DNA from 3 places in the Streptomyces sp. NPDC127038 genome. Region 2 is predicted to be linked to each of the others. Evidence: riboswitches for the same ligand, from Rfam matches in the RefSeq annotation. Region 2 holds a riboswitch; each other region holds the start of a gene.
What was found. Region 2 has a riboswitch for thiamine pyrophosphate ahead of thiC (phosphomethylpyrimidine synthase ThiC). Riboswitches for the same ligand answer to the same signal wherever they lie in the genome.
Positions count from the first base shown of each region.

Region 1: linked by a shared signal. The riboswitch ahead of ACFWI4_RS12380 (thiamine ABC transporter substrate binding subunit) and the one ahead of thiC (phosphomethylpyrimidine synthase ThiC) in region 2 are both predicted to bind thiamine pyrophosphate.
Region 3: linked by a shared signal. The riboswitch ahead of ACFWI4_RS05950 (purine-cytosine permease family protein) and the one ahead of thiC (phosphomethylpyrimidine synthase ThiC) in region 2 are both predicted to bind thiamine pyrophosphate.

Region 1 is NZ_JBHXDQ010000012.1:113,762-118,636, forward strand. It holds partial or broken gene ACFWI4_RS12370 (GntR family transcriptional regulator) at 1-257, shown strand, start outside; gene rlmN (23S rRNA (adenine(2503)-C(2))-methyltransferase RlmN) at 485-1,591, shown strand; TPP riboswitch at 1,685-1,790, shown strand; gene ACFWI4_RS12380 (thiamine ABC transporter substrate binding subunit) at 1,913-2,971, shown strand; gene ACFWI4_RS12385 (ABC transporter permease) at 3,154-4,752, shown strand; gene ACFWI4_RS12390 (ABC transporter ATP-binding protein) at 4,753-4,875, shown strand, end outside.
Region 2 is NZ_JBHXDQ010000033.1:60,459-74,455, reverse strand. It holds gene hisC (histidinol-phosphate transaminase) at 1-911, opposite strand, end outside; gene ACFWI4_RS22800 (LacI family DNA-binding transcriptional regulator) at 1,301-2,413, shown strand; gene ACFWI4_RS22795 (metallophosphoesterase) at 2,601-3,758, shown strand; gene ACFWI4_RS22790 (hypothetical protein) at 3,939-4,802, shown strand; gene ACFWI4_RS22785 (VWA domain-containing protein) at 4,885-6,333, opposite strand; gene ACFWI4_RS22780 (LysR family transcriptional regulator) at 6,330-7,274, opposite strand; gene ACFWI4_RS22775 (VOC family protein) at 7,463-7,858, shown strand; gene thiC (phosphomethylpyrimidine synthase ThiC) at 7,956-9,776, opposite strand; TPP riboswitch at 9,769-9,925, opposite strand; gene ACFWI4_RS22765 (YibE/F family protein) at 9,997-11,538, shown strand; gene ACFWI4_RS22760 (SsgA family sporulation/cell division regulator) at 11,621-12,058, opposite strand; gene ACFWI4_RS22755 (IclR family transcriptional regulator) at 12,160-12,936, opposite strand; gene ACFWI4_RS22750 (DUF5326 family protein) at 13,451-13,663, opposite strand; gene ACFWI4_RS22745 (cupin domain-containing protein) at 13,829-13,997, opposite strand, start outside.
Region 3 is NZ_JBHXDQ010000005.1:161,187-166,061, reverse strand. It holds gene ACFWI4_RS05960 (phospholipase) at 1-1,348, opposite strand, end outside; gene ACFWI4_RS05955 (alpha/beta fold hydrolase) at 1,460-2,281, opposite strand; TPP riboswitch at 2,503-2,595, shown strand; gene ACFWI4_RS05950 (purine-cytosine permease family protein) at 2,587-3,987, shown strand; gene thiD (bifunctional hydroxymethylpyrimidine kinase/phosphomethylpyrimidine kinase) at 4,060-4,860, shown strand.

The sequences.
Region 1 (4,875 bases), on a different contig from region 2:
GAGGCCCGCATGCCGGAGCCGGTGTCGTGAAGCGCATGGCCGCGATCGGGGTCACCATCAGCCACGCCGTGGAGCAGCCGGAACCGCGGACGGCGACCGCCGATGAGGCGTCGTTGCTCGGCATCCAGAAGGCGGCGCTGGTCACGCACATCCGGCGGACGTACTACAGCGACGACGGACGGCCCGTCGAGACGGCGGACATCGTGGTGCCCGTCGCTCACTGCGAGATCGTCTACGAGATTCCGATCAATCGTTGATCCTCAGTGGAGGCGGGGGTGGTCGTGGGTGTTGACGCCCGGCGACCGCCCGCGACTCCTCTCCTTCTCCTGTTCGTGGCCGGTCAGAGGCTCCGTCCAAGATCATTCCTGGGCCGTCCCTGGGCCGTGCGAGGTCGGCAGAAGCTGACAGGGACTGCCCGGCGGTGACCGCTCCCACCCCGCTCTGGCCTGGGGCCCCGCAGATGATCTGCCACACTGGACGTGTTATGCCTGCACCCGGAGAACTCACTTTTGTCGCGCCGCGCGGAGCCAAGAAGCCGCCGCGGCACCTTGCCGATCTCACGCCCGCCGAGCGCAAAGAGGCGGTTGCCGCGATCGGTGAGAAGCCGTTTCGTGCCAAGCAGCTCTCGCAGCACTACTTCGCCCGGTACGCGCACGACCCCGCCCAGTGGACGGACATCCCCGCCGCCTCGCGCGGCAAGCTCCAGGAGGCGCTGCTTCCCGAGCTGATGACCGTCGTGCGGCACCTGTCGACCGACCAGGACACCACCCGCAAGACCCTCTGGCGGCTCTTCGACGGCACGCTCGTCGAGTCCGTGCTGATGCGCTACCCGGACCGGGTCACGATGTGCATCAGCTCGCAGGCGGGCTGCGGGATGAACTGCCCGTTCTGCGCCACGGGACAGGCGGGCCTCGACCGCAACCTGTCGACCGGCGAGATCGTGCACCAGATCGTGGACGGCATGCGGGCGCTGCGTGACGGCGAGATCCCCGGGGGCCCGGCGCGGCTGAGCAACATCGTCTTCATGGGGATGGGCGAGCCGCTCGCCAACTACAAGCGCGTGGTCGGCGCGATCCGCGCCCTCACCGACCCCGAGCCGGACGGGCTCGGGCTGTCGCAGCGCGGTATCACCGTCTCGACGGTCGGCCTCGTCCCCGCGATCAACCGGTTCGCGGACGAGGGCTTCAAGTGCCGGCTCGCGATCTCCCTGCACGCCCCGGACGACGAGCTGCGCGACACCCTCGTCCCCGTGAACACGCGCTGGCAGGTGCGTGAGGTGCTGGACGCCGGCTGGGGGTACGCGGACCGGTCCGGGCGTCGGCTGTCCATCGAGTACGCCCTGATCCGCGACATCAACGACCAGGCGTGGCGTGGTGACCGGCTCGGCCGGATGCTCAAGGGCAAGCCCGTACACGTCAACCTCATCCCGCTGAACCCGACCCCGGGCTCGAAGTGGACCGCCTCGCGGCCCGAGGACGAGAAGGCCTTCGTCGAGGCCATCGCGGCCCACGGCGTCACGGTGACCGTCCGGGACACCCGGGGCCAGGAGATCGACGGAGCGTGTGGTCAGCTCGCCGCGACCGAGCGGTAGGCTGAACCGAGTCGGTCCCCCGCCCATCGCGGGGTCCGGCAGCGCCGCGGCCGGACGGTCCGACGTCCGGCGGCGGCACCGTCCGACATCTTCATATTCCGACAGGGGAGCGCCACAGCGCTGAGAGTGCGGGACAGACCGCAGACCCTCTGAACCTTGCCCAGGTCATTCTGGGTAGGAAGTTCGGTCATTACTCAAGCTGTTGCGCCCTGCCCGGGAACCGTCAGAGGTCCCGGGCAGGGCCGCGTCTCTTCCTGGTCACCCAGGAGGAATTCAGTGAGCATCACCACCACCATCGGCGGCGGCAGAAGGTTCGCCGTCATGGCCGCGGGCCTCGGCCTCGTCGCGCTGCCCGCGCTGTCCGCGTGCGGTTCGTCCGGCGCCGCCGGCTCGGGCGACTCGAAGACGGTCACGCTCGTCAGCCACGACTCGTGGGCCGTGTCGAAGAACGTGCTCGCGGACTTCGAGAAGCAGTCCGGCTACAAGGTCCGCGTCCTCAAGGACGGCGACGCGGGCCAGGCCGTGAACAAGGCCATCCTGACCAAGGACAACCCCCAGGGCGACGTCTTCTTCGGCGTCGACAACACCCTGCTCTCCCGAGCGCTCGACAACGGGCTCTTCCAGCCGTACGCGGCCAAGGGCGCGGACCGGATCAAGCCGGAGTACCGGACCGACCAGGCCGAGCACCGGGTCACCCCCATCGACACCGGCGACATCTGCGTCAACTACGACAAGGCCTGGTTCGCCCGGCACAGGATCGCGCCGCCGAAGTCCTTCGACGACCTGGTCAAGCCCGCGTACAAGAACCTCCTGGTCACGGAGAACGCCGCCACGTCCTCGCCCGGCCTCGGCTTCCTGCTCGGGTCCGCCGCCCACTACGGCGACGCGGGCTGGCAGGACTACTGGAAGAAGCTCAAGGCCAACGGCGTGAAGGTCGTGGACGGCTGGGAGCAGGCGTACAACGACGAGTTCTCGGGCTCCGCCGGCGGCAAGAAGGCCAAGGCGGACCGCCCGCTCGTGGTCTCGTACGCCTCCTCGCCGCCCGCCGAGGTCATCTACGGCGACCCCAAGCCCACCACGGCCCCCACCGGCGTCGCGGACGGCACCTGTTTCCGGCAGGTGGAGTACGCGGGCCTGCTCAGCCACGCGGCCAACGCCAAGGGCGGCAAGGCGTTCCTGGACTTCCTGCTCACCAAGGAGTTCCAGGAGGACATGCCGCTCAACATGTTCGTCTACCCGGTCCGTGAGGGCGCGCGGGTGCCCGCCGAGTTCACGCAGTACGGTCCGCAGGCCAAGGATCCCGAGATCCTGGCGCCCGCGAAGATCGCCGCCGACCGCGACCAGTGGGTCAAGTCGTGGACCTCGCTCGTACTGAAGTAGCGGACGCGGACGCGAGGGCTGCGGCGGAGGCCGGCGCTCCGACGGCGACGGGCGGCCCCGGCAGCCCCGGCGGCGACGGCGGCCCCGGCAGCACCGGCAGCCCCGGCGGAGCCGACGGGCGGCCCGGTGCCGCCCCGGCCGGCCGCGCGGCCCGCCGCGGGAACGCCGCACGGTTCGCCCTGATGGCGCTGCCCGTCGCGTTCTTCGCCGTGTTCTTCGCCTACCCCGTCGCCGCGATCGTCTCGCGCGGTCTCCACGGCGACGGCGGCTGGCGGCTCGGCCGGATCTGGGACGTCGCCACCCGGCCCGACATCCTGCACGTGCTGTGGTTCACCACCTGGCAGGCGCTCGCATCGACGGCCCTCACGCTGCTGGTCGCGCTCCCCGGCGCGTACGTCTTCGCGCGCTTCGACTTCCGGGGCAAACAGGTGCTGCGGGCCGTGGTCACGGTGCCGTTCGTGCTGCCGACCGTGGTCGTCGGCACCGCGTTCCTCGCGCTGGTCGGCCGCGGCGGGCTGCTCGACGAGCTGTGGGGCGTACGGCTGGACACCACGGTGTGGGCGATCCTGCTGGCGCACGTCTTCTTCAACTACGCGGTCGTCGTACGGACCGTCGGCGGGCTCTGGTCACAGCTCGACCCGCGCCAGGAGGACGCCGCGCGCATGCTCGGCGCCTCACGGTTCGCCGCCTGGCGCAGGGTGACGCTGCCCGCGCTCGGACCCGCCGTGGCCGCCGCCGCCCTCATGGTCTTCCTCTTCACCTTCACCTCCTTCGGCGTGGTGCAGATCCTCGGCGGCCCCACCTTCTCGACCCTGGAGGTCGAGATCTACCGGCAGACCTCCGAGATCTTCGACCTCACCACGGCCGCGGTGCTGACCATCGTGCAGTTCGTGGCGGTCGGCGCGATCCTCGCCGTGCACGCGGCGACCGTGCGCCGGCGGGAGACCGCCCTGCGGCTGGTCGCCCCCGACACCACCGCGCGCCGGCCGCGCGGAGCCGGACAGTGGGCGCTCCTCGCGGGCGTGCTGGCGAGCATCGCGCTCCTGCTGGTGCTGCCGCTCGCCGTCCTCGTCCAGCGCTCCCTCGGTGCTCCGGGCTTCGGCTACTACCGGGCTCTGGCCCACGACGACGGAAGCGTCTTCCTCGTCGCCCCCATCGCGGCGATCGGCAACTCGCTGGAGTACGCGCTCGCCGCCACCGCCATAGCCGTGCTGATCGGCGGTCTGGCCGCCGCCGCCCTCACCCGGCGGGCCGGACGGCTGATGCGGGGCTTCGACGCGCTGCTGATGCTGCCGCTCGGCGTCTCCGCCGTGACCGTCGGCTTCGGGTTCCTGATCGCCCTGGACGAGCCGCCGCTCGATCTGCGCGCGAGCTGGGTCCTGGTGCCGCTGGCGCAGGCCCTGGTGGGCGTGCCCTTCGTCGTACGGACCATGCTGCCCGTGCTGCGCGCGGTGGACGGGCGGCTGCGGGAGGCCGCGGCCGTCCTCGGGGCGTCGCCCTGGCGGGTCTGGCGCGAGGTCGACCTGCCGATGGTGCGCCGGGCGCTGCTGATCGCGGCGGGCTTCGCCTTCGCCGTCTCCCTCGGGGAGTTCGGGGCGACCGTCTTCATCGCGCGGCCCGACAACCCGACGCTGCCGGTCGCCGTGGCCCGGCTGCTCGGCCGCGCCGGCGACCTCAACTACGGCCAGGCGATGGCCCTTTCGACCATCCTCATGGTGGTGTGCGCGGTGTCGCTGCTGCTGTTGGAGCGGGTACGGACCGACCGGACCGGGGAGTTCTAGATGCTGCTGAGCCTTCAGGGCGCGACCGTACGCTTCGGCGGGCGGCCCGTGCTCGACGCCGTCGACCTGGAGGTCGCCGAGCACGAGACCGTGTGCGTGCTCGGGCCGAGCGGCAGCGGCAAG
Region 2 (13,997 bases):
AAGTTGGCCTGCGTCTCGGGCACCGTCCAGCCCTGACCGCGCAGCGCGTCGACCACCCGGGTGCGCTCCGAGACCAGGGAGCCGACCCGGCCGATCAGTTCGTCCTCGGCGCGCAGGCTCGCCACGGCGGCGTCCTGGGCCAGCTGGCTCACGCCGAACGGCACCGCCGTCTTGCGCAGCGCGGCCGCCACCGGCTCGTGCGCGATCGCGAAACCGACCCGCAGTCCTGCCAGCCCGTACGCCTTGGAGAAGGTGCGCAGCACACAGACATTGGGCCGGTCACGGTAGATCTCCACACCGTCCGGGACCTCGACGTCACGGATGAACTCGCGGTACGCCTCGTCCAGGACGACCAGCACATCGCTCGGCACCCGGTCCAGGAACCGCTCCAGCTCGGCCCGGCGGACCACGGTGCCGGTCGGGTTGTTCGGGTTGCAGAGGAAAATCAGCCGGGTCCGCTCGGTGATGGCGTCGGCCATCGCGTCCAGGTCGTGCACCTCGCCCGGGGTCAGCGGCACCTGCACCGAGGTCGCCCCGCTGATCTGGGTGATGATCGGGTACGCCTCGAAGGACCGCCAGGCGTAGATGACCTCGTCGCCGGGGCCGCTCGTGGCCTGGAGCAGCTGCTGCGCGACACCGACCGAGCCGGTGCCGGTCGCCAGGTGGGAGACGGGGACGCCGAAACGGTCCGCCAGCTCGTTCATCAGCCCGGTGCACGCCATGTCCGGGTAACGGTTGAAGGAACCGGTCGCCGCGGTCAGGCTCTCGACCACACCGGGCAGCGGCGGGTACGGGTTCTCGTTGGAGGAGAGCTTGTACGCCACGGCTCCGCCGGCGGCGGCCGGCTTGCCGGGCTTGTAGGTGGGGATACCCGCCAGCTCGGCACGCAGCTTGGGGTTCGTGTCGCTCACCGCAGTCCTCCTCGTGACCACCAGCGGCTCATGACCACCACCGGCTACCAATGCTTCTCACCTTATGAGGATTCCGCGCCGCTGCGAATGGCCTGTGGACGTCGTCCTCGTACGAAGTCGTACGAAAGGGGGCGCGTCGACGGGTATCACATGCGCCGGTGGCTCGCGCCGTGGCGCGCATCCCTCGTACAGGTGAGTTGAGACCTCTTCGAGACATGGCCCGCTTGGCAGGCCCGCACGCGTCGACAAGTCACGTACTGGGATGAGATCACCCAACTGCCTTCTTTTCCAAGGAAGTTAGCGGCTATCGATCATGCAGAAACGTGCCTGTCAACGCGTGCATATGCGTCCGCACTACCCCACCGTATGAGCCCTACTATCGGCTCGCCATGACAGCAGCAGGGAAGCACCAGGTGAGCCGGGCGGAAACCTCCCGCCGAGGCGGTCGGCCGGGCCGGGCGGGCATCAGAGACGTGGCCGCGGCGGCGGGGGTCTCCATCACGACCGTGTCCGATGCCCTCAACGGCAAGGGGCGGCTCCCGGACGCCACCCGACGCCATGTCCGCGAAGTCGCCGACCGACTGGGCTATCGCCCCTCGGCCGCGGCCCGAACCCTCCGTACCGGCAAGTCGGGCCTGATCGGCCTGACCGTCACCACGTACGGGGATGAACCTTTCACCTTCACGGAGTTCGCCTACTTCGCGGAGATGGCCAGAGCCGCCACCTCGGCCGCGCTCGCCCGGGGATACGCCCTGGTCATCCTCCCGGCGACCTCCCGCCACGACGTGTGGTCGAACGTGGCCCTGGACGGAACCGTGGTCATCGACCCCTCCGACCAGGACCCGGTCGTCAGCGAGCTGGTCCGCCAGGGGCTGCCGGTCGTCTCCGACGGCCGGCCCGTGGGGTCGCTCCCGGTCACCGCCTGGGTGGACAACGACCACGAGGCCGCGGTCCTCGGCATCCTCGACCATCTGGCGGCCGCGGGCGCCCGGCGCATCGGCCTCCTCACCGGCACCACCACGGACACGTACACCCACCTCTCCACCACCGCGTACCTGCGCTGGTGCGAGCGGGTGGGCCAGGATCCGGTCTACGAGGCCTATCCGGCGCACGATCCGTGCGCCGGAGCCGTCGCCGCCGACCGGCTGCTCGCCCGGCCCGACCGTCCCGACGCCGTCTACGGTCTCTTCGACCCGAACGGCACCGATCTGCTGGCCGCCGCCCGCCGCTACGGTCTGCGCGTACCCGAGGACCTGCTGCTGGTCTGCTGCAGCGAGTCGACCGTCTACGCCAGCACCGAGCCGCCCGTCACGACCCTCTCCCTCAAACCGCGCAGAATCGGCACGGCTGTCGTCCAGCTGCTGATCGACGCGATCGAAGGGGTCGAATCGGACCAACCGGTCGAGCAGGTGATACCGACGGAGCTGATCGTGCGGACCTCCTCGCAGCGCCGACCGCCCCGGACGACGGTCAGCCCGCCCCGATCACCCGAGCAGGGCTGACGCCCGACCCGGATCGGGCGGGCCGAGCCCCGCCCAATTCGGGCAAAAACCGCGGTGAACTGGGCTCCTGTTCCGATTCACCACCCCTGGGTCATCACATGGCGCGATCCGCATTCCTATGATGGGCGGACGACACCGCGGGCCGCTGCGACCAGGCAGTCCGAACCGGTGCAGATGCGGCGCGATGGTGGTGGAGGGGTCGATGACTCAGGGGGCCGGTCAGGGACCCGAGGTGGTGCGGACGGCGACGTTGCGCGACTTCCGAGTGCCCGGTTACGTCCACGAGACCGGTCCGTATGCGCAGAACACGCCTCACGGCGAGGGCGCAGGACCCGTCGGCGAGAGCGCGGGGTACGCGTCGGGAGAAGCCTCCCCGTACGCGTCCGCCGAGGCTCCGCCGGAGTTCCCCGGAGAGTTCTCCGAGGGATACACGCCCACGCAGCGCGATCTGCCGGTCATCAACCGGGGTGACACCCAGCAGGTCGTCGTCGACCCGGCCGGCGCGCCCGCCCCCGCGACGGGCGCCGGACCCGGCCCGCTGTACGTCGTCGGGGACGTCCACGGCTACCTCGACCAGCTCCTCGACGCGCTCCGGGCCAAGGGCCTCGTCGACGCCGCCGGCAGCTGGTCGGCCGGCACCGCGCGGCTGTGGTTCCTCGGCGACTTCACCGACCGCGGCCCGGACGGCATCGGCGTCATCGACCTCGTGATGCGGCTCTCCGCCGAGGCGGCCGCGGCCGGGGGCTACTGCAAGGCGCTCATGGGCAACCACGAGCTGCTGCTCCTGGGCGCCAAGCGCTTCGGCGACACGCCCGTGAGCTCCGGCGCCGGCACCGCCACCTTCCAGGCCGCCTGGCTGCTCAACGGCGGCCAGAAGACGGACATGGACCGCCTCCAGGACCACCACCTCCAGTGGATGGCCCGCCTCGACGCCATGGAACTGGTCGACGGGCACCTTCTGGTGCACTCCGACACCACCGCCTACCTCGACTACGGCGACTCCATCGAAGCGGTCAACGACACCGTCCGCGAAACCCTCACGCGCAACGACGCCGAGGACTGCTGGGACCTGTTCCGCAAGTTCACCCGCCGCTTCGCCTTCCGCGACGACGGCGCCGACGCGGTCCGCGAACTGCTCGGCGCCTACGGCGGCACCCGCGTCGTCCACGGCCACAGCCCCATTCCCTATCTCCTGGGCGAGGTGCTCCCGGAGGACGGCGAGTCCGGAGCGGGCCCCGTCATCGAAGGACCGCACGTCTACGCCGACGGACTCGCCATCGCGATGGACGGCGGCGTGACCATGGCCGGAAAGCTGCTGGTCCAACAACTTCCGCTGGAAATCTGAGCGTTCACCGGACAGGCGTCCGGCGGCGGAGCACTCCGGGACAGGGGCCAATTTCTGGAAACCCCCTGTCACGGCGTGCCGTCACCGCTCTACCATCGGCTTATCCGTAGCAGGCTCCCCTCCGTTTCTGCCCAACGGCTCGTCAGCGTGCGAGCCACCAGCCCTACGGAGCATCGGGGGATGCAGATGAACAGCGTTCCGCAGCACCTGCTGAGCGAGGACCGCCAGGAATACGAGCGGATCCTCGATGAGGCGCTGCGCTCCGCCCCACACCGCCCGGAACTCGCCGCTGTCGGCCAGCGGCTCAACCTCGAACAACTGCGCACCATGGCGCTCAACGCCACGGCCCTCATCACGACGGCCGCGGCGGACGAGTACGCGCACTATGTGAAGATCCGCAGCGAACTGCGCCGCCCGGTGCGGTCCGCCCAGGCCCTGAGCGAGGAGACCGGCTCCGCGGAGCCGGACACGACCGCGATGGGTCTCGCCGCCACCGTCGGCGAGGTCACCGAGACCGCCGGCGCCGGCGCGGTCGCCGTCGTCGCGGTGCTCGCCCCGGTCCTCGCCGGGACGGCCGCGGTGATATTCCTGCTCGTCGGCTACGTCCTGAGGATGCTCAACCCCGAACCGGCCATCGCCAAGACCCTTCTGACCACCGGATGGGTCTTCGGCGGGGTCACGGCGGCCGCCATCCTGGTCGCCGCGGCCGGACTGCTGCTCACCGCGCTGCGCAACGGCTCGTCGTCCCTGCGGGCCGGAGCGGGCGACGAGCTGACCCAACAGGTCACCCGGGCCAAGGAAGCCTGGCGGGACGCCCTGCTGGAGCGGGGCATCCTGCCGTTCCTCAGGGAAGCCCTCGCGGACCCGGGCTCGGCGGCACTGGGCCGCCCCGCACCGGCCCCCAGCCGCATACCCCACCTCGGGTACGGCCGGCCGGGGTTCAGCAGCCCCGAGGGCGGGCCCGCGGCGGGCCCGCGTCCGAGCTTCTCCAGCCCGGACTTCACCAGCCCGGACTTCGGAGGACCTGAGCACCAGCCCGAGTGACCCGGCCGGCCGACGGCCGGGTCCGCGGCAGGAGAGGGCCCGCGCGGGCGCGCGGGCCCGCACACCGCTGCCGGGCGCCCCCTCAGACGATGCCCAGCCGCCGCGCCTCCTTCATCCACGAGGGGAACTCGGACAGCAGCCGGTCGTAGAGCTCCGGATCGGGTACGTCGCTGATGTCGTCGACGGCGAAGAAGCCCACGTTGTCGACGCGCCGGCCCGGCAGGGTGTCGAACCGCTCCAGAACGCCGTAGTTGGAGCGCCCCAGTCCCACGAACTGCCAGAAGACCGGCTCCTCCACCGCCTCCAGCAGCTCCTTCTCGATCTCCTTGTTGCGGTAGACACCGCCGTCGGAGAAGAACAGCACCAGCGTCGGATCGGCGGCCGGATGCTCGCGGACGTACGCGCGGACCTCGGCGATCACCTTCTGCTCCTCGTTCTGGATACCGACCGCCCGCATGTCCACCTGTCCCGGCAGCAGGCCCTTCCTCGGCTTCTTCCGCCGGAACAGGGTCAGCTCACCGACCCGGACGTGGAGCTCCAGCCAGTCCGGCAGATCCCCGAGGGCGAGGTCCGGCAGCCGGGCCGGGTTCGACGCGAAGGTCCACGCCTGCATCTCCCCGTCGTCGTCCAGCTGGGCCGCCACGGCGGCCATCCGCTCCACGACATCGGCCACGACCCCCTTGGAGTACAGGAACGACATCGATCCGGAGGCGTCCAGGACCAGGATGACGCGGGCCCTGACGCCCACGGCCCCGTGCTTGCGCAGGCTGACCGCCACCTGCTCCTTGCGCAGGGAGAGCCGCTTGCGCATGTCCACGGGCAACCGCTCCTCCCCCTTCACGAGCCGGGGAGCCGACCCGGCGGCGGGGGCGGGAGCGGGTGCCTGGACCGGGGGTGCCTGGACCGGGGGTGCCGGGGGAACCGGCGGGGGCGGGGGCGTCGGTGACACCGTTCCCGCGGCGGCGCTCCTCGGGTCCGTGCCCGCGGGGGCGCCCGGCTCCTCGTCCACGCTGATCCCGAAGTCGGTGGCCAGGCCCGCGAGCCCGGAGGCGTACCCCTGGCCGACCGCGCGGAACTTCCACCGATCGCCCCGCAGGTACAGCTCACCGCCGATGAAGGCCGTCTCCGTCGTCGCCTCCATGTCGAAGAACGCCAGCTCCTCGCCGGTCCCGGCGTCGAACAGCCTCAGTCTCAGCCCCGACAGCTCGCCGAAGGTGCCCCCGTCGGCGGAGGCGCCCAGGACCACCCGCTGGATCTCCGGCTCCAGGGCGCCCAGATCCACCTCGACGGTGTCCGTCGTCCCGCCGCCCTCGCGCCGCTTGCCCGAGTGACGCACGGCCCCCGAGACGTGCCGGGGCTGGTTGTAGAAGACGAAGTCACCGTCGTCGCGCACCCGGCCGTCCGCGCGGAGCAGCAGGGCCGAGGCGTCGGCGTCCGGCGCTCCGGGGCCCCCGGACCAGCCGAGTACGACCCGCACCTGCCGTGCGGCAACGGGAAGGTTGGCGCCCTTGCTCATCGATGTCGGTGTCATGGGCCCAGTCTCCCCGGAGAAGCCGCCGGAGGATCCGAACGGTAGGCGTGCGGGTGGGGCGGGTCGGCCGCGTCCGTCGCGGCCCGTACGAAGGCACGCAGCCGCTCGCTGGTGTTGCCCTCCCTCCACACGAGTCCCCGTTCGATCGGCTGTGCGTCGTGGAGGGGGACGTAGGCGACGTCGGGCCGTGGGTAGTACTGGCGGGAGTGTTCACCGACCGGGAGGACGCCCCGGCCCATCGCGACCAGCGACAGCATCTCGGAGAAGGACCCGCCGGCCGGACCCTTGGGAACGGGTCTGCCCGAGGGGGTGTGATCCGGTGTGCGGTCGCGCTTGAATCCGGCGGAGGTGACCTCGGGGTACTGCACCACGGGATGGTCCGCGAGCACCTCTAGGGACAGCCGCTCCTCTCCGGCCAGCGGATGACCGGCCGCGACGGCCAGGACTCTTCTCTCACGCAGCAGGGCGGGCCCGCGGGCCATGCCGTCGAACGGGAACGAGGCGAGCAGCACGTCGATCGAGCCGTCCACCAGACTCGCCCGGGAGTTGGACAACTGGACCTCCCGCACGTCGACCCGACAGTCGGGGTGCCGCTCACCGAACAGGGCGACGGCCTTGAGGAGTGCGGGTGCCGTCCACTCGCCGAGGAAGGCGACCCGCAGTTCTCCGGTGACGCCCAGGGCGGCATCGGCCGCCCTGCGCAGCGCCGCTTCCATCCCGGCGGCCAGGGGTGCCAGCTCGTCCGCCAGCTGCCGGCCGACCGGGGTGAGCCGCACGGAGCGGCTGGTGCGTTCGAACAGCAGGCCGCCGACCCTGCGCTCGATCGCCTTGATCACCTGGCTGACCCGTCCGGTCGTGATCCGCAGACGCTCGGCGGTCCTGCCGAAGTGCAGTTCCTCGGCCAGCGTCAGAAACGTCTCGGTCTCCAGTCGTTCCAGCATGAATCCCCCGTCGTTAAATCTGGCTCAACAGTCGTGCAGCGATCATGTCTTGATGGCATCCGTCCCGCGGCGGATCGTAGAAGGCGTCGGCACGGCCCGGGGGACGGATCGGGGCGTGGCCGTGCCGACGTGATCGACCCCGCCCCGTTCAGCGCGTGGCCCCGCCACGCCGTCGACCTGGAGACGACATGACCACCGTGCGCGTGAAGGCCTTCGACCACCTGGTCCTCAACGTCCAGGACGTCGAGCGGTCCCTGGCCTTCTACACCGGACTCCTCGGCCTGGAGCCCGTGCGCGTCGCCGAATGGCGGCGCGGCCAGGCGCCGTTCCCGTCGGTGAGGATCACCGCGGAGACCATCATCGACCTGGTGGCACATGCCCCCGAGGGGTCCAACGTCGACCACATCTGCCTCACCGTGGAGCCGCTGGACTGGGACCAGGTCATCGCGTCCGGGACCTTCACCGTGCTCGAAGGACCCGTGCAGCGCTACGGCGCACGCGGCAGCGCCACCTCGGTCTACGTCCAGGACCCGGACGGGAACACCGTCGAGCTGCGCTGGTACCCGCAGGACGCAACGCCGTGACCGTGCCGGGGCGGGCCGGGCCGCGCCATGGCGGTGCCGTGGGGCGGCGGCCCGGGTGGACCTCCCGGGCCGCGCCCCCGGCCACCTGTGGAGCGACTCAGTCGGCCAGTGGCAGGTACACGCGGTTGCCCGCCTCCGCGAACTCCCGGGACTTCTGCAGCATGCCCTCGGAGATCTCCTCTGCGGAGGCGCCCTCGGCCACTCCGCCGCCGAACCGCTCGTTGATGTCCTGGCTGATCTTCATCGAGCAGAACTTCGGCCCGCACATGGAGCAGAAGTGGGCCGTCTTGGCGGGCTCGGCCGGCAGCGTCCGGTCGTGGAACTCCCGTGCCGTGTCCGGGTCGAGGGCCAGATTGAACTGGTCCTCCCACCGGAACTCGAAGCGGGCGTCGGAGAGGGCGTCGTCCCATTCCTGCGCACCCGGGTGGCCCTTGGCGAGATCGGCCGCATGGGCGGCGATCTTGTAGGTGATGACGCCGGTCTTGACGTCGTCACGATCGGGCAGGCCCAGGTGCTCCTTGGGCGTGACGTAGCAGAGCATGGCCGTGCCCCACCAGGCGATCATCGCGGCACCGATGCCGGACGTGATGTGGTCGTACGCGGGCGCGACGTCCGTCGTCAGCGGGCCGAGGGTATAGAACGGAGCTTCATCACAGATCTCCTGCTGAAGGTCGATGTTCTCCTTGATCTTGTGCATCGGGACATGGCCCGGGCCTTCGATCATCGTCTGGACCTGAAAACGCTTCGCGACCTTGTTGAGTTCCCCGAGCGTCCTCAACTCCGCGAACTGCGCGGCGTCGTTGGCGTCGGCGATGGAACCCGGCCGCAGCCCGTCGCCCAGCGAGTAGGTGACGTCGTACGCGGCGAGGATCTCGCAGAGCTCCTCGAAGTTCTCGTACAGGAACGACTCCTCGTGGTGCGCGAGGCACCAGGCGGCCATGATCGATCCACCGCGCGAGACGATGCCCGTCTTGCGGTTCGCGGTGAGCGGTACGTACGCCAGGCGCACGCCCGCGTGGACCGTCATGTAGTCCACGCCCTGCTCGGCCTGCTCGATGACGGTGTCCTTGTAGATCTCCCAGGTCAGTTCCTCGGCGCGGCCGTCGACCTTCTCCAGTGCCTGATAGAGCGGCACGGTCCCGATGGGGACGGGGGAGTTGCGCAGCACCCACTCGCGTGTGGTGTGGATGTTGCGGCCGGTGGACAGGTCCATGACCGTGTCCGCGCCCCAGCGGGTCGCCCAGGTCATCTTCTCGACCTCCTCCTCGATGGAGGAAGTGACCGCGGAATTGCCGATGTTGGCGTTGACCTTCACCAGGAACCGCTTGCCGATGATCATCGGCTCGATCTCCGGGTGGTTGACGTTCACCGGCAGCACCGCCCGGCCTGCGGCGATCTCCTCCCGTACGACCTCGGGGGCGACGTTCTCGCGGACCGCCACGAACTCCATCTCGGGGGTGATCTCACCGCGTCGCGCGTAGGCGAGCTGGGTGACCGGCTGCCCGGGACGCCCACGGCGGGGCTGACGGGGCCGGCCGGGGAAGACCGCGTCGAGATTGCGCAGTCCTCCGCGTGGGGCCGTGTGCTTGATCCCGTCGTCCTCGGGACGGACGGGACGGCCCGCGTACTCCTCGGTGTCTCCGCGGCCGATGATCCAGTTCTCGCGCAACGGGGCCAGCCCCCTGCGCACATCGGTGTCGACGGCCGGATCGGTGTACGGCCCCGAGGTGTCGTACAGCGTCACGGACTGCCCGTTGGTGAGGTGCACCTGGCGAACCGGCACCCGCAGATCGGGGCGCGTGCCCCCGACGTACGCCTTGTGCCAGCCGATGGACCGTCCGTCCTGGCCGTTCGCAGACGCCGGGGAGACCCCGTCCGTCCGGCCGAAGGCAGGCGTGCGTACATCCTTGTCGGTCATGAGACCTACTCCCTACGCCGGCATTACCCGGTAACAGGTTCAGCGGTCGACGCAGCGGCTTCCGATCGCCGATGTTTCATGTGAAACATCGCGAAGACGGAGGTCAGCGCCCTCTCAGCCCGGTGCTCCGAGCTCCCGCGTGTGCAAAGGTGCCTCCACGCTAGCGTCATGTCTGGCGCGGTGAACAGAGGGCCCTTGACGTTCTTGCGATGATCGGGCGGTGACCACGACCCGGCAGCATCCGTTCCCTCCGCCCGAGCCACCGCGGCGTCCCGGCTCCGACGGCGGCCGCGGGCAGGGCCCCGGCAGCGGGCACGGGCCGGGGCACGAACACGGTCCGGAGCACGGCCGAGGACACGGACACGGGCCGGAGAACGATCACCACGGTTCCGAGGACGGCCACGACCACGGTCCGGGTCCGCGGCGCGGGCGCGACGAGCCCGCGAACGCCGGGCACGGGCACGGGCATTCCCACAGTCACGGCCCCGCCGCACCGGTCTCCCGGCATCTGCGCAAGGTCATCGCCGCGGTGCTGATCCCCTTCGCGGCCGCGGTCGTCGTGGGGCTCGTGGTGCTGTGGCCCGGCGGCGCTCCGGCCCACGAGCGCACCGGTGTCGGCTTCGACCGGCAGACCCAGCAGGCGACCGTCACGAAGATCGACCAGGTGGACTGCAAGTCCGTGAACGCCTCTTCGGCGGGCTCGCTGGGCGACACCTCAGGCACCGGGGGCTCGGCCGCCCGGCGCGGGACGGCGGGGGACTGCAAGAAGGCCACAGTCCGGGTCGACACCGGGAAGGACAAGGGCCGCACGTTCACCGAGATCGTCCAGCCGGACCAGTCACGGCAGTTGCACCAGAGCGAGAAGGTCGTCGTCGCCTACGAGCCCTCCGCCCCCAAGGACCTCCAGTACTCGGTCACGGACGCGAACCGGAAGCTGCCCCTGACACTGCTCGCCGTGATCTTCGCCCTGGTCGTCGTGGTGATCGGGCGGATGCGCGGAGTCATGGCGCTGGTCGCCCTGGCCATCAGCTTCATGATCCTGAACTTCTTCATCCTGCCCGCGATCCTTCAGGGCTCGAACCCGCTGCTCGTGGCCGTCGTGGGATCCAGCGCGATCATGCTGATCGCGCTCTACATGTGTCACGGCCTGTCGGCCCGGACCTCCGTGGCGGTGGTCGGCACCCTGCTGTCCCTGATGCTGATCGGTCTCCTGGGCTCGTTCTTCATCGACTGGGCCCTGCTGACCGGCAACACCGACGACAGCACCGGCCTGATCCACGGTCTGTTCCCGTCCATCGACATGAGCGGTCTGCTGCTGGCCGGTGTCATCATCGGTTCGCTCGGCGTCCTGGACGACGTGACGGTGACGCAGACGTCCGCGGTCTGGGAGCTGCACGAGGCGAACCCCACGATGGGCTGGCGCGGGCTGTACCGCGCGGGCATCCGCATCGGCCGCGACCACATCGCCTCGGTCGTCAACACCCTCGTCCTGGCCTACGCGGGCGCCGCGCTGCCACTGCTGCTGCTCTTCTCGATCGCGCAGAGCAGCGTGGACACGGTCGCCAACAGCGAACTGGTCGCGGAGGAGATCGTGCGCACGCTGGTCGGATCGATCGGGCTGGTGGCGGCCGTGCCGGTGACGACCGCGCTGGCCGCCCTGGTGGTCGCCGCGGACCGCGACGGCGGTGCGACGGTCCCCGCCCAGGCCGCGGCCGCCAGGACCCCGGCACGCAGCGGGAAGGGACGACGCCGCAAGCACTGACCGCCGCCGGGAAGCGCTGAAACCATCCTGCTCCGGCGCACCGCGTGAGGAAGCGTTACTCCGCTCCGGGCCGGCCGCGGCGTCAGCCCGCGCTCTGCTCCTCGGTGAGGATGCGGTCGAGGACCGTGTCGAGCGAGGTGTCGAAGCCTTCGAGGGAGCGCTCCTGTCCGAGCGGCACGAGCCTGTCCGTGCGGTCGAGGAACGCGACGAGCGGCGCGGTCCCGGACCGGAACAGCGCGTGATCGGCGCCGACCTGAAGCCGGATCAGTACCTCGCCGAGCGCCTCCGGGTCGGCCGGAGCGATGTGCACATCACCGTCGCCACACGGCCTGCCCACTCCGTCGATCAGCAGCTCCCGGCCGAACACCCAGGTCACGGGCGCGTCTCCGGGCAAGTGGAAGGTCAACCGCACGGCGTACGGATCACAGGTCTCGTATCGCAGTTCGACGGGAATGCGGAAGGACAGCTCCTCGGACACGAGGAAGCTCATCATGACCTCTGCCTGCACCGACTCGCGCATCGCCTACCCCGTCGTTTGCCGTCCACCGGCCAGGATTCGTCCCACCCGACACTGCTGGAAATATTGCTCAACGTGCATGCCGGATTACAAGGAGTGAGTTTTCAGATACTGATAGAGAAGGCGAGTGTTCCTAGCAGCCGCCCGACCTCGCCGTGCAGCTTCCGGGCCGCCGACATCAGGCGGTCGCCCTGGTGGGACGGGAGGGAGAAGGCCACGGCCGCCGCCGAACCGCCCGCGGTCACCGGGATCGCGGCGCAGACCGTGCCCAGCGCGTACTCCTGCCGCTCGACCACCGGTTCCATCCGGCCCGTCCGTTCCAGGCGCCGCAGCAGCCGCTCCTCGTCACGCACCGTGTACGGCGTGAGCGCCCGCACCGGGTGGCGGTCGAGGTGGTCACGGCGTGAGCTGTCGTCGAGCTGGGCGAGCAGACACTGGCCGACCGCGTGGGCGTGCCCGGTCTCACGGAAGTCGGCCCACTCCGGGACCGCCGGGTTCGCCGTGCTGTCGACGACGCACATGACCTCGATCTCGCCCTCGCGGTAGACCGCGTAGTACATGGGCGCGCCGATCATGTCGCGCCACTGAGCGAGGGTGTCCCGTACGGTGCTGCGACGTTTCTGCCGGGCCCCGCTGCTGCTCAGTCTCTCGGCCGCCTCCCCGAGGAAGAACAGCCCGCTGTCGCGGCGCAGATAGCCCTCGTGGACCAGGGTGCGCAGCAGGTGGTAGGCGGTCGGCAGGGCCAGTCCCGCCTCGCGGGCGAGCTGTTTGGCGGGGGCTCCCTGCTCGCGCGAGGCGACGGCCTCCAGCAGGCGCATGGCGCGCTGGACCGAGCCGATCAGCGTGGTGGTGTGCGAGTCCAGGGGAGCGGCTGCGGGCACCGGGGCGGGGGTACGGGCGAGCCGTGGCGTCCCTTGGGGCACCGGGGGCGAACTCGGGGCCGGTGACGGCCTGGTGCGGCCGGAGAGCCCTTCCACGGGCGCGGTGCGCCGGGCGGGTCCCTCCGCCGTGGCGGACCGGGGCGGCGCCGGCTCCCTGGGCGGAGCGGACGGGCCGCGGGAGGGCGGCGGCTCCCCCGGCGAGGTGCGCGGCTGGACCGGTGGGACGCGTGCCGCCGCGGGCGTGCCCGGGCGCCGGAAGGGAGGAGCGACGGAGGGTGGGGGTGCGGTGTCGACCGTGGCCAAGGGACACTCCGAAGAGCGAGGAGGACCGCCCGTGCGGGGAATCACGGGAGGGGGCTGTGCGCTGCCCGCGGGGTCGGCCCCGCGTCGGGTTCCGGACTCTAACGGCCCGTCACCGCTCATACGCGGCCTCAGCGGAAAACTTCCCCCGGCCGAGGGAACCTTGGGTTCCCTTTCCCCTTTCGCCGTTACCTGCCGCTCACCCTCTCGCGCCTCACCAGTCGCTGCGCGAGGAGGAGCCCGACATGAACTTCCGCACGATGAAGATCAGTCCGCCGACCAGCGCGACGAAGACGAGCAGCTTGAAGAGCAGGCCGATGACGAACCCGACGACGGTCGCTATCAGACCGCCGAACACCACCAGGGCGATGACCGGCACCGCGACCCACTTCACCCACCACGGCATACCGCTGAAGATCTCCTGCATCGCCCTGTCCTTACCTCTCCTGGCCCGTGGTCCCGACGCCGGGACTCTGATTCCGGGTTCTCTGGTGTCTCGCATCCGATGCTAGGCGGACGAGGGGGCCGCGCGGAGGCCTCGCACCCCTTGTCCTCCCCTGACCGTCCCCCTAGGGAACCCTGAGACGCGTGGTCAGCTCTCGGGCGGAGAGAAGACCACCAGGACCCGCAGGTCCTCCGTGATGTGGTGGAACTTGTGGGCCACGCCCGCCGGTACGTAGACGACGCTGCCCCGGGCCACCTGGGTGGTCTCCAGACCGACCGTGATCGACGCCCGCCCGCTGACCACGAAGTACACCTCG
Region 3 (4,875 bases), on a different contig from region 2:
TCAGGGTGTTCACCGCCGACGCCGGGTCGCCCAGGTCGTAGCGGTCGACCGCAAGGTAGTTGGGCTTCTTGCGGGCGGCCGGTTCGCAGAAGCGGCGGGCCCGGTCGGCGAGTTTGGTGTTGTCCGTGCTCGCGGTCCCGGCGATGGTGGCGTCACGGAAGTGGTTCATGACGAACAGGGGGCGGAAGCCCGGCTCGGTGTCGGTCAGCGGCACGTTCGTGTCCGCGCCGTACCAGCGGCTGTAGCAGGACCAGTCGGAGGAGCCCAGGCCCGAGCCCATGGACCAGTAGTTCTCGACGGTCCACTCGCGCTGGTACATGACGCCGAAGCTGTCCCGGGTCAGTCCCGCGGACTCGTCGGCGGCACGGCTGTGGTCGGTGAAGATGAGCAGGCGGTGCCCGGCGGCGGTCAGGTCGGCGAGCTTCGGCCAGCCGTGCTCGCGCACGCCCGTCTGATCCGGGCGGTACAGGACGTCGGACAGGCCGTTCACCCGGGCGAGTTCGGAGCGCAGCACCCCGGGGTCGACGTAGTCCTCCAGGAACACGGTGACGAACTGGTCGGGGTGCTGCTTGAGGAAGTCGACCATGCGCTGGAGGTCGACCCAGAGCGCGACCGGCTTGCTGACGAGTGTGCAGCTGTCGTGACAGAGGATCGCGCCGTCGGGCGTCTGGTGCAGGTCGAGCATGAACCCTCGTACACCGTCGGCGAGTTGCTGGTTGATGCCGCGGTTCTGGTTCGGGAAGAAGTTGACGAAGGGCGGGGCGAATCCGCCGTCCACGCCGTTCGCGTAGGCGTTGTGGGCGGTGAGGAACGTGACCTGGTCCAGGGTCCGCTGGTCCTGGGCCGGCATCGGCCGGGTCTGGGGCGTGACCGGGGTGAGGTACCAGGAGGCGAGGCCGCCCGAGGAGCCGACGGCCAGCTGGGCCGGGTAGTTGGCACCGGCGGTCTTGTCTGTGACCGTCAAGTAGCTGTTCGTTCCCGGGACTTTGAGCGTGTACTGGTCGGCGCCGGCCGGCGCCACCTCCCAGGCGGCGTCGGCGCTCGTACAGGCGACGGTCCGGGCCTGGTCTCCCGAGCGGCCCAGACAACTGCCCGCGGTGTCGGCGCTTTCGAGCACGTAGGAGGATCCACTCTGGCGGAGGGTCCACTGCTGGTGGTCCTCGTTGCCCCTCGGATTGTGCTGGACGACCGCCCCCGAACTGTCGGCGGCGTTCAGTCCCGTGACGGCGCTCTGGACGTAATAGGCGCCCGGGGTGGGGACGTCGGCGGCGCGCGCGGGCGCGGGCACGGCGAAGACGGTTCCCAGTACGGCGGTGGCGGCGAGCAGGGAGCGTCGGCTCGGTCTCATGGCACGTGGTCCCTTCCTGTGGGGAGCATGAGCATGCCATGCGGAGATACGCCGGTGGGCATCGGCGGACGGCCGGGGTACAGATCGCGTCAACCGGCAGGGGCGGGGCGCCTACCGCGTGCCCGGGTGCTCGATCCGCGTGACGAACGCGGCGAGGTCGGCGACCACCCGTTCGGGCTGTTCCCAGTGGACGGAGTGCCCGGTCTCCGGGTAGGCGAGGAAGTCGGCGCCGTGGACGGCGTCCAGGATCGTCTGCTGGTCCTCGCGCGGCAGGAACTCGTCCTGTTCTCCCCAGACGACGAGCGTGGGCACCAGGATGCCGCCGAGGGTCGCGCGGAGATCGGTGTCGAGGAGCCCGCGCGCGGTGTCCTTCCAGACGTGCGCCGGAAGCTTCAGATTCTCCTCGACCATGGTCTCGACGAAACCCCGGGCGATCGGGCGGGCCACCGTGTCGGCCAGGAAGTCCTCCACGAACGCGCGCGGCACCGGATCGGACAGGGCTTCCATCGCGCTCACCAGTGCGGTGACGGCAGGCTTGTCCGCGAGGGTGCCGGGGACACCGAGCAGCACCAGGCCCGCGATGCGGTCGGGATGGCTGCCGGCCACGACCCGGGCCGGAACACCGCCGCTGGACGCCCCGACCAGCACGGCCCGGGGGATCTCGACGGCGTCCAGGAAGGCCACCAGGTCGGCGGCGAAGTCGTCGGGAGCGTAGCCCTCCGCGGGACGGTCGGCGTCGCCGTGCCCGCGCTGGGTGGGCGCGTAGCCGTGCAGGGACGCCGGCAGGCGCCGCAGCAGGGGCTCGAAGGACCACCAGGAGTCGCCCAGACCGTGCACGAAGACGACCGGTGTACCACTGGGGTACCCGGCTTCGGCGTACGGGAGGGCGAGCCCTTCCCGCACCTGCGCGGACTTCAGGGAGATCACGGTCACGGCACCCTGCCTCCTTCCGCCCGGCCACCGGTGTCCGGGAACCCGGGAGCGGAGCGCGAGCGGCGATCACTTCCGACAGTACCGAGGGGCGGCACGCGCCGCGCTGCGAACCAGTCCGCCCGCACCGTTCGAATGAACCGGAGCACGCGCGGGCGCGCGCCGGTCCGGGCGAGTGAGGACCCGCTCCCGCTCCGTCGCCGGGAACGGTTAGGGTGTCCGTCGTACCGGACACGGGGTGCCCTGCGAGGGCTGAGATCACACCCGTCGAACCTGAACCAGTTCGTACTGGCGGAGGGATGTCTTCCATGCCATTGGCGCATGTTTCCGGCGGGCTGCCCGCCGACGGCCGGCCCGCCGTCTTCGACGGGCGGATGCCCGCCGCACCCGGCGACCTGCGGGTGGAGGGGCACGGCATCGAGCCGGTCCCCGAGAGCAACCGTTACGGCGGGGCCGGGCGCCTGTTCACCGTGTGGTTCGCCCCGAACCTGACGATGACGGGCGTGTTCACCGGCACCATCGGCGTCACGCTCGGCCTGGACTTCACCACCGCCCTCGCGGCGGTCGTCCTCGGGACCGTGCTCGGCGCACTGCCCACCGCCGCCCTCAGCACCTGGGGCGGGCTCACGGGCACCGGCCAACTCCCGCTCGCACGGCTCGCGTTCGGCAGGTCGGTGGCACTGCCCGGGCTGCTCCAGTGGCTGTCCTCGGTCGCCTGGGACGCGTTGATCGGCCTGTTCGGCGGGGACGCGCTGGCCCGGCTGTGCGGCTGGCCGTTCTGGGCCGGTGTCCTGGTCATGATGGTGGCCCAGGGCGCTCTGGGCGTGCTCGGCTACGAGGCCATCCACCGCCTCCAGATCGTCATGACGTTCGTGCTCGCCGTGGCCTTCGCGGTGATCGCCTGGCGGATGCTCGGCGGGGTCCACCCCGCGACGACGGGCTCCGCGTCCGGCGCCGACCGCGCGGGCGCGTTCGTGCTCACCAGCACCATCGCGCTGAGCCTGTCGCTGTCCTGGGCCCCGTACGCGTCGGACTTCAGCCGCTATCTGCCCCGTGACACGTCCCGCCCGAAGATGTTCTGGTGCACCCTGCTCGGACTGGTCACGTCGTTCGTCGCCGTGCAGGTCCTCGGTCTGTGGGGTGCGTCGGTGCTGACCGACCAGACGGCGGCGGGCGTGGACACCCTGCTGGGCGGCGGTGCCGCGGGCGCGTTCGGGCTGCTGGCCGTGGCGCTGGCCGCGGTGTGCAGCAACGCGATGAACGACTACAGCGGTTCCCTCGCCCTCCAGACGCTGGGAGTCCGGATCCCGCGCCCGGTGGCCGCCGCGCTGGCCGCCGCGCTCGGCTTCCCGCTGGTGCTGTGGATGCACGCCGCCGACACCACGGCCCGCTTCCAGAACGTGCTGCTGTTCGTGGGCTACTGGATCCCCGGGTTCGTCGCGATCGTCGTCGTCGACTGGATCGCCCGCGGGCGGGAGCGCGGCGGAGCCCCGCTCGACATCGCCGCCGAGACGGCCCGTCCGCGTTCGGGGCGGATCTCGCTCGTGGCCTTCGCGGGGGCGTTCGGCGCGGCCGTGCCGTTCATGGACACGAGCCTGTACGTCGGTCCGGTGGCCGACGCGCTGCACGGCGCCGATCTCTCCTACTACGTGGCGTTCCTCGTCGCCCTCGCCCTCTACGCCCCGCTGCGGCTGCGCCGTCGCGTCTGAGGGACCGCCCGCCCGCCGCTCCGCCGGCCGGGGCCCTCGCGCCCGTGGCCGAACCCGAGAGGAACTCCCCGTATGACCGCACCGCCCCGCGTCCTGACGATCGCCGGATCCGACTCCGGCGGAGGCGCAGGAATCCAGGCCGACCTGAAGACCATGCTCGCGCTCGGCGCCCACGGGATGAGCGTGCTGACCGCCGTGACGGCACAGAACTCCGTGGGTGTGCAGGGGGCTTGGGAGCTGTCCGAGGACGCGGTACGGGCCCAGTACCGCAGTGTCGTCGACGACATCGGGGTCCAGGCGGTGAAGACGGGGATGCTCTCGTCGCCCGGACTCGTCACCGCTGTCGCCGAGTTGCTGTCCGACGTGGGCGCCCCGGTCGTCGTGGACCCGGTGAGCGTCTCCAAGCACGGGGACAAGCTGCTGGCCGACGACGCGCTGGAGGCCGTACGGACCCGGCTGTTGCCGCGGGCGACGGTGGCCACCCCGAATCTCGACGAGGTCGCCCAGCTCACCGGGGTGAAGGTGGGCGACGAGGCCGGCCTGCGCAGGGCCGCCGGCGCGCTGCTCTCCTTCGGCCCCCGCTGGGTGCTGGTGAAGGGGGGTCATCTGCCGGGCGAGGCCGTCGACCTGCTCACCGACGGCACTGCCGAGCACTGGCTGCGGGCGCCGCGCCTCGACAACCGGCACACGCACGGCACCGGGTGCACGCTCGCGTCGGCCATCTCGGTGGGGCTGGCCGAGGGCCTCGCGGTGCCGGAGGCCGTGCGGCGGGCCAAGGCGTACGTGACCGCCGCGATCGAGGCGGGCTTCGCGCTCGGCGCCGGAATCGGCCCGGTGGACCACGGTTGGCGGCTGCGCCGCGACAACGGCTGACCCGCCGCGGCCCGC